Regions from separate parts of the Paraburkholderia sp. J10-1 genome, predicted to be linked through region 1. Evidence: riboswitches for the same ligand, from Rfam matches in the RefSeq annotation. Region 1 holds a riboswitch; the other holds the start of a gene.

Region 1 (4,209 bases):
CGCGATGCGTGCGTTCATTCGTATACGTGCTGTTTGCGCAATGGCGGCGCGTGATTATTGCGCCCGCCGATCAGAAACGCTGCAATGAAAAGCAGAATGCCAATCATCGCAACGGTCGCCAGATGGTGAACAAGCATGGCAGTCCAAAGTAATTCAAAGCCATCGATTGCCCTGTCCGAAAGGCTGGCACTCGGGGCGGCGGCACTGACTAGGCAGCCCGCAAGCCCTCTGAGGTTAGCGCAAAGGCACACTGAGCGACGTGGCGGCTCCAAACATGCATACAGAATGAATTATATATGCGCTCAGAAATATCAATTGTTGATATTCGGCGGGCGTCGGTATTCTGGCTGACATACCGACCAGCAAGCCCCGCTATGACCCGCGCCACGCTCACCGAATGGCTGACGAGTTTCGTGCCCAACCCGGCGGCGCCGCCGTGGGGCGAACGCGTGCGGCGCTGCGGCGGGGCGATGATCGGCATCGCGTTCGCTGGGCTCGCAACCCATTTGATATTCGGCGCGGCGGGCGATATTCCGTTGCTCGTGGCGCCCATGGGCGCCTCCGCGGTGCTGCTCTTCGGCGCGTCGGACAGCCCGCTGGCGCAGCCGTGGTCGATTCTTGGCGGCAACTTCGTCTCCGCGCTGGTGGGCGTGGCGTGCGCGCAATGGATCGCGTCGCCCATCGCGGCGGCTTCCGTCGCCGTGGCGCTCGCGATCTGCGCGATGTTCCTGTGCCGCTGCGTACATCCGCCTTCAGGCGCGGTCGCGCTCACGGCCGTGCTCGGCGGTCCCGCTGTGCACGCACTCGGCTTTCACTTCGTGCTTGCGCCGATCGCGTTCCAGTCCTTCGCCTTGCTGAGCGCTGCGCTCGCCTTCCACGCGCTGACCGGACACCGCTATCCGCGCGCCGCGTTTCGTGCTCCGCAGCAAGCCGCTGCCATGCCGCTTGCTGCGCTCTCGCAACATCGATTGCAGCCGCTGAACGTTCCGCAAAAGTCGTTCGAACAACTAACTTGTGAGGAAATCATGTCGATTGGCTGTCCCGCTGTGCCCGCAACAATGGGGGCGCGGGCGGCGCACGACATGTTCCGCCGCCACGGCGCTTCGACGCTGCCCGTGGTCGACGCCATGGACCGCGTGGTTGGCGTCGTCACGCATCACGCGCTCGGCGATCTCGTGCAGGCGGCCGGCATCGAGCGATTCTGGAATGCACTGCGCCGCGCGGTGCTGCGCGAGTCGGCGCGCGTGGAGGAAACGGTCGAGGCGGTGATGGCGGCCGGCGTGCACGCGGTCCATCGGGCCACGCCGCTCGCGCATCTGGTGCCGATCTTCATCGAGCACGCCTATCACGACATTCCCGTCATGGACGACGCGAGGCGGCTCGTTGGCGTGGTCAGGCATTCGGACATGATCCGCTGGCTTCATCACCATGCGGGCGCCGCCCAGGCCGCCGCTGCGGCCTGAGGTAGCTCAGAACCGCGTCAAACCACGAACAGCAACGCCGCGAACACCACATAGAGCCAGCCGACATGCGTGAGCTGACGGCTGCGCACCTTTGGCGCACGAAACGCCCACTGCAGAAACAGAATGGCGACCATGGTCGTCACGGCCGCAAGAATCGAAGGCGTGCCGAGATGCCACGGCGTGAAGAAGAGGCCGAACGCCGTGGGAATCGTGGCCTGAATCATCATCGCGCCGCTGATGTTCGCAAGCGCGAGGCGCTCCTTGCCCTGACGCACCCAGATGATCGCGTTCATGATCTCGGGCAGTTCGGTTGCGATCGGGCTGAACAACACGGCGGTCAACTGCGGGCTCAGGCCGAGCCACGGCCCCACGGCGCTGATCTGCTGCACAAACAGATGCGAGGCCGCGAAGATCACCGCGAGCGCACCGAGCGTCTGCAGCAGAATCCACACCATGGCCGGATTCTCGTCGTGTGGGCGCAGCTTGAGCGGCTCGAGATCGCCTTCCACTTCGCCGCTGTCTTCGGCGGACAGCTCCTTCCAGCAGTAGAACGCGTAGGCCGCGAGAAACGCGATGCCCAGCAGCGGCTTGAAGCTGAACAGCACGAGCCCGAGCGCGATCTTCGCGACGAAGATCGCAAGGAACCAGAGCTGGTCGCGGCGCAGGCGGCGCGTATTTACATCGACGGTGGTAGCGCGCTCGCGGCCCACGCGTTTCGCGGTGGCGAGCAGTGCGACGCCCACTACGGCATAGGCGATCGTGCTGAGCGCGAGCGGCCCGCCAATCGCGGCGCCTACGCCAATTTCCTTGTGTGCGGGGTCCCCACCGAAAGCGACCGCAACGAGCGTGACCACGCTCTCGGGCAACGCCGTGCCGAACGCGGCGAGGATCGTGCCGGTGGCGGTCTGCGTGACCTTGAGCTTTTGACCGAGCCACTCGACGCTATTGACGAAGGTCTCGCAGGACAAGTAGATGATGCCGGCCGAGGCAACGAGCAGGGCGAACGTCAAGATCATGACGAACGCTCCGTGGCGCAAATGAGAAGGTGATGCGGGGCGAGACGAGTCATTGTTATTGCCGTATTGTGCGAGCCGGGCACCGAAACCATGACGCTTCCCTTCGCCCGGCCCGGGTGAAAGGGAAAACGTCATAGGTCTCGTCAGGCCGCGCTTTGCAGCGATTCGCTGCAGTCACTCGCAATACGGCTGCCGACGCCATGGTGCAGGGGCACCAATTATGTTGACGGCGGCGCAACGCCCAGGTTGGCGTTGCAGACTACTCCCCTAAGACAGGGGGCGATTATAGCCGAAGTTCATGGCGGCGAGCGATTTTCCGGCGCACTCGCCGCTCGATGCGAATTAGAACTTGTGACGCAGGCCGACCATCGCCATGGCCTGCTTGTCGTTGGTCGCATCGTTGCCGAAGTCGCCGAACGAGGCGACCGCGTTGACGAGTTCGCCCGTCCCCGCATCGATCGTCTTGCCCGAAGCCTTCTGGTAGCCCGCGAGCACGTAGATGTCGGTGCGTTTGGAGAGGAAATAGTCGCCGCCGAGGCTGAACTGGTTGTAGCTCGCGTCTACGCCGTTGCCGTGACCCTTCGTGTAGTTGTAGCCGAAGCCCACGAGCGCGACCGGCGTGACCTGATAGTTGATGAAGGCCTGGCCCGTGTTGAACTTCGTGTTGCTGTTCGCGCCGGCCGCGCTCTGATAGTTCGCGTACTCAACGTTGCTGTACGCGAGACCTGCCGTTACCGGCCCGTACGTGTAGTCGCCGGCTGCACGAATGATCTGCAGCGAGTTCGCGGAGACGAAGCCGCCCGTAATGGCGGTGGAATCCACGTTCACATCGGTGTTCGGATTCAGGCCGTCGAACGTCGCGGCCGTGCCGCCGTTGCTGTTGGCCTTGAAGTAGCCCGCGCCGAAGCCGAACGGACCATGGTTGTAAGCGGCCGCCACGGCCCATGTCTGTCCCGCGCCGGTGCTGCCGGGCTGGCCGCCGAACGCGTACATCGCGCTCATTTGCAGGCCGCCGAAGTTAGGGCTCGCGTACTTGATCGAGTTGCTGGTGCGGTAGCTGTTGTCGTAGTTGTCCATGTCGCCCGGCGTGGCGAACGCGGACCCGAATGCGCCGTCGTTGGTGAGCGGCTGCAGCAAGTCGATGAGCGGATCGTACTGGCGGCCGAGCGTGACAGCGCCGGCGGTGTTCGAATTCAGGCCGACCATCGCCGTGCGGCCGAAGAGTCGACCACCCTGGTTCTGCTTGCCGTTGTCGATATTGAAGCCGCTTTCGAGCTTGAAGATCGCCGAAAGGCCGTTGCCGAGATCCTCAGTGCCGCGCAGGCCCCAGAGGTTAGGCGACAGGTTGCCGGACATCATCTGGAACGTGCCGCCCGAGCCGTTCTTGCCTTGCTGGTTGCCGAACCAGGCAACGGAGGTGTCGAGCGAGCCGTAGAGCGTCACGCTGCTTTGCGCGTGGGCGATGGAGGCGAAGGTTGCCAGCGTAAAGGCGGCGGCGAGAGCGGTTTTTTTCATTGAATGATCTTCGTTGATGAGTGGCGTAGGTGAGAGTGAATTCGCGGCGCGCGAAGGCACGTGAAGACACGATGCGGGCCGGCGCCCCGAAATTCAGCGGCGATTATGCGTATCGCCCTGCATGGACGAATTTGAAAAACGGAAAGACTGAGTTTCAGAAAGCGCATGAGCGCCAATGCACCGTCAGTTCGGCATCACAAGGCCGTGGCGTGTAC
Region 2 (4,209 bases), on a different contig from region 1:
GGTAGCTTTGAAAGCGGTACACTAGACGGCTGGACGCTTAACGGCTCGACGGGTAACAGTGTAGCGATTTCGACTATTGGTGCACATAGTGGCACTAGCTGTCTGACGCTCTCGTTGACCAATGGCAATTCCGGATGTTCGGCCAGCCAGGATGTGGCTGCACGCGCTGGTGAGGCGATTCTTGTTGCCGGATGGGTGAATGTTGCTGCAGTAGTTCAGGCGGGACAGACTGGGTATGCGTCGATTCGAGTCCAGTTGATTACACAAGCAGGTTTGATCGTCGGAGATTTGAATCTGGGTACCTATAGCGCTTCCACCGGCGGGTATGCGCAGATTGGGGGGCGCGTAATCGTGCCCACTGGCGTTGCGACCCTTCGCCTCTCGTGCTATGCGACGCATATGGTGGGCACAGTTTCTTTTGACGATTTGTTTGCATGTCCCATTTAGAGCTTCTCCATAGGCAATTGGTATCTCTTCAAAGTGAGAGAGAATGCTATGGTGTGCTTCTCGCCTGAATGAGTAACTTGCGGCCTTGCTTGGACGGGCGCGGGCCGCTCTTTCTAATTCGCTCGTTGGTTAGTCGGACGCGGCGCATACAATGGCAAGACCGCCCGGCAGACACGGCTTTGACAACAGAGTGGACCGGCCAGCCCTTCTTTACGGCATGACCTCCCGACGGGGGGCAACATCATGCCGGATTTTTCCAGTTTCAAACGGAGCGGCTTTCTGGGCCAAGGTCGTTCTGTATAAGAATACTGTATGTCTGTGACTCTCGAATTGTTAAATTGGCGACGAAGCATGATCGCTGCGCTCTAGATACGTATTCCGAATGGTGTCGTAAGTTCTTGATTTGTATGGCGGTGAAGTCCCACTTCTGGCCGCAGATTATTGGACAGAAAATGAATGCATCTCCCTGACCCTAAAGGGAAACGTATACAGGTCGTTGAATTTGTATCGGAGAGAGCGGCCCCCACGACTGCACCTTTCCAACTGAATGAAGACGAGAAGACCATGATGCACGACCGATGGACCCGCCGCGCCCTACTGATGCTGGCGGCGCTCGCACTCACGCTCTCCGGCTGCACGACTTACGTGACGAGCCAGGTGACCGCTTTCTCCGCATGGGACGGCGGCAGCGACGCCACGCGCACCTTTGCGTTCACACGCAGCGCCGAGCAGAGCCAGAGCATCGAGCAGAGCACCTACGAGCAGTTCGTCGCCAACGGGCTCGCGACGCATGCGTTCCGCCTCGTGGCCGAACCGCAGGCGCACTACCTCGTGGGGCTCGCTTACGGCAGCCGCACCGACACGGTGACGGTTGCGCAGCCCGTGTTCTACAACCCCTGGCCGGGCCCGTACTGGGGCCCCTGGAACCCGTGGGGCGCGTGGGGACCGTATCAGCCCGCCTACGTGAACCAGACCTATCCGGTGTATTCGCATGCGCTCGGCATTCGCATCACCGAAAGGGCGAGCGGCAAGGAGGTCTACAACGTGACTGCGCGCACTTCCGGCGACGATCCGTCGCTCGTGCGCGTGATGCCCTTTCTCGTGCAGAGCGCGCTGGGGAATTTCCCTCTAGCTAACGGCACCGTGACGGAGGTCAAGATTCCGCTAGGCAAGGGCGGCGGTGCACCGAACGAGACCAGTGCGGCCTCGCCTGCAGCGGCGCAGGGTGCCGCAGCCGCACCCGCCAAATAGGCACGTCAGAACCCCACGCCCAGAATCGCGAGCACGCCGAGCACGACGAACAGCACCGCCGCAATCGCATGCACGAGCTTCGTCGGCAGCTTGTGGGCGAAGCGGTCGCCGAGCAGGATTGCAGGCACGTTCGCGATCATCATGCCGAGCGTCGTGCCGGCCACCACGCCGAAGAAGTCGTGAAAGCGCGCGGCGAGCGCGACGGTGGCGATCTGCGTCTTGTCGCCCATCTCGGCGAGAAAGAAGGTCACGACCGTCGCGCCGAATACGCCAAGCTGCGAGCGGTTCACGCTCGCTTCGCCTTCTTCGAGCTTGTCCGGCACGAGAATCCACAGCCCCATGGCGACAAACGAGGCGGCGAGCGCCCAGCGCATCACACCGGGCGTGACGAGCGCGCCGAGCCACGTGCCGAGCGCGCCCGCGCCCGAGTGGTTGACGAGCGTGGCGACGAGCACGCCGAGAATGATCGGCACGGGTTTGCGGTAGCGCGCCGCGAGCACGAGCGAGAGCAGCTGTGTCTTGTCGCCAATTTCGGCGAGCGCGACGGCTCCGGTGGAAACCAGAAAAGCTTGGTTCACGTTGTGGTGGATCCTCGGGCCGTGGTGTGTGCGAGCGACGACCCACGCACCGCCGGGCCCTGTTGCGGCGGTCATGGGTCATCGGTCTCGCCAGGCCCGGGATAAAGGCTGCGTCCGCCATGGCCGCGCAGGCCAAGTCTGTTGACGGACGCCCCCGCGAATTCGCGCGCGGCAAGCGCGGGGTCTTGAGACCGGCGCTGCGGCACTGTGGCGCGATTCGGAGGCGGCTACTCCCCAATGAGGCGCGGATTATACCATGCAGGTTTTCCCTGCAACCCGCGCCGGGCGGGGCTTTCAGCGGTGCGCGCCGTCGCGGCTGTGCACGCGTTTGCCCGCCGCGTACGTCTCGAACACGGCGCGGTCGTCGCCGAGCAGGGCGAGCGCGAACAGCAATTCTTCCAGCGATTCGGCGCGCGCCGTACGCCGCGCGAGCAGCGGCGTGGACTGCGCATCGAGCACGACGAAGTCCGCTTCGCTGCCGGGCGCGAGCGTGCCGATCTTGTCGGCGAGATCGAGCGCGTGGGCCGCGCCCGCTGTCGCGAGCCAGAACATGCGCGTGGCCGTGAGATGGTGGCCGCCCATGCGCGCGACCTTGTGCGCCTCGTTCATGGTTTGCAGCATCGAGAACGAGGTGCCGCCGCCCACGTCGGTGGCGAGCGTCACGGGCATCGACGATGCGCCCGCCTTGTCGAAGTCGAACAGTCCGCTGCCGAGGAACAGGTTCGAGGTCGGGCAGTGCGCGGCAACCGTGCCGGTGTCCGCCATGCGGCGGCGGTCTTCGTCGTCGAGCCAGATGCAGTGGCCGTACACCGCGCGCTTGCGCAGGAGTCCGTAGTGATCGTACACATCGAGGTAGCTGCGATGACCCGGGAACAGTTCCTTGACCCACTTCACCTCATCCGGGTTTTCAGCCACATGGCTCTGGATGAAGATGTCGCCGTGCGCCTTCGCGAGCGCGCCGCACGCTTCGAGCTGCGCTTCGGTCGAGGTGGGCGCAAAGCGCGGCGTGAGCGCGTACATCTGGCGCCCGCGGTTGTGCCAGCGCTCGATCAGCTCGGCGCTGTCGTCGTAGCCCGTTTGCGGCGTATCGCGCAGGAACTCGGGGCAATGGCGGTCCATCAGCACCTTGCCCGCGACCATGCGCAGGTTCTTCGCTTCGCTCGCGGTGAAGAGCGCATCGGCGGACTGCTTGTGCACGGTGCAATACACGAGCGCCGTGGTCGTGCCGCAGGCGAGCAGTTCATCGACGAAAAAGCGCGCCGTGTCCTGCGCCACCGCTTCGTTTTCGAAGCCGCGCTCGGTCGGGAACGTGTAGGTGTCCAGCCACGGCAGGAGGCCCGGCGCGGGCGACGCGATCATGTCCGTCTGCGGATAGTGGATGTGCGTGTCGATGAAGCCCGGCACGATCAGCTTGTCGCGCAGGTCATGGACTGTTGCGCCTTCGCTCACGCGCGACGTGAGCGCGGACCACGCGCCCGAGGCGAGCACGTGGCCGTCTTCGACGATCACGACGCCGTCTTCGTTGAAGACCGCGGCGTCGGACGATTGCGCGGGATCGCCGGTGAACGTCAACAGTTTTGCGCGGTAAGCCGATTGAGTCATGGGAACTTCGTCTCCGATAAATTCAGGTATTCGTCCAATGCATGCCCCGCATGTCGCGCGCCGCTCCTGAAAACGAGGCGCGAGAGGGCCCACGGTCCGGCGCTCGCGCGCTGGACCGGATTCGTGTGACAGCCCGGGCTGGGGCTTGCTGTGCGGACGAGTCCGCGTTTTTGTTCGCGCGTTAGTGCACGCTTTAAGCCGTTGTGCGCTTCCAGTTCGCGTCGAGCTTCGCGATCAGCGCGGCGCGCTCTTCGGGCGTCACGAACGAAGCCTCGAAGCCGTTGCGCAGGATCGTGTACACCTCGTCGTCGTCGAGCTTGAGCGCTTCGAT

The links. A riboswitch is a leader RNA that binds a small molecule or an ion and turns the genes downstream of it on or off. The one in region 1 is predicted to bind manganese.
Region 2: linked by a shared signal. The riboswitch ahead of U5A65_RS19800 (TMEM165/GDT1 family protein) and the one ahead of U5A65_RS37260 (sodium:calcium antiporter) in region 1 are both predicted to bind manganese.

The regions. Positions count from the first base shown of each region.
Region 1 covers NZ_CAJMYW010000025.1:21,583-25,791, forward strand. Annotated here, with positions in the region: gene U5A65_RS37255 (HPP family protein) at 375-1,463, shown strand; gene U5A65_RS37260 (sodium:calcium antiporter) at 1,481-2,479, opposite strand; yybP-ykoY riboswitch at 2,553-2,759, opposite strand; gene U5A65_RS37265 (porin) at 2,822-3,994, opposite strand.
Region 2 covers NZ_CAJMYW010000006.1:49,459-53,667, reverse strand. Annotated here, with positions in the region: gene U5A65_RS19810 (hypothetical protein) at 1-447, shown strand, start outside; gene U5A65_RS19805 (DUF4136 domain-containing protein) at 1,012-1,698, shown strand; gene U5A65_RS19800 (TMEM165/GDT1 family protein) at 1,704-2,276, opposite strand; yybP-ykoY riboswitch at 2,369-2,524, opposite strand; gene guaD (guanine deaminase) at 2,571-3,878, opposite strand; gene U5A65_RS19790 (adenosine deaminase) at 4,072-4,209, opposite strand, start outside.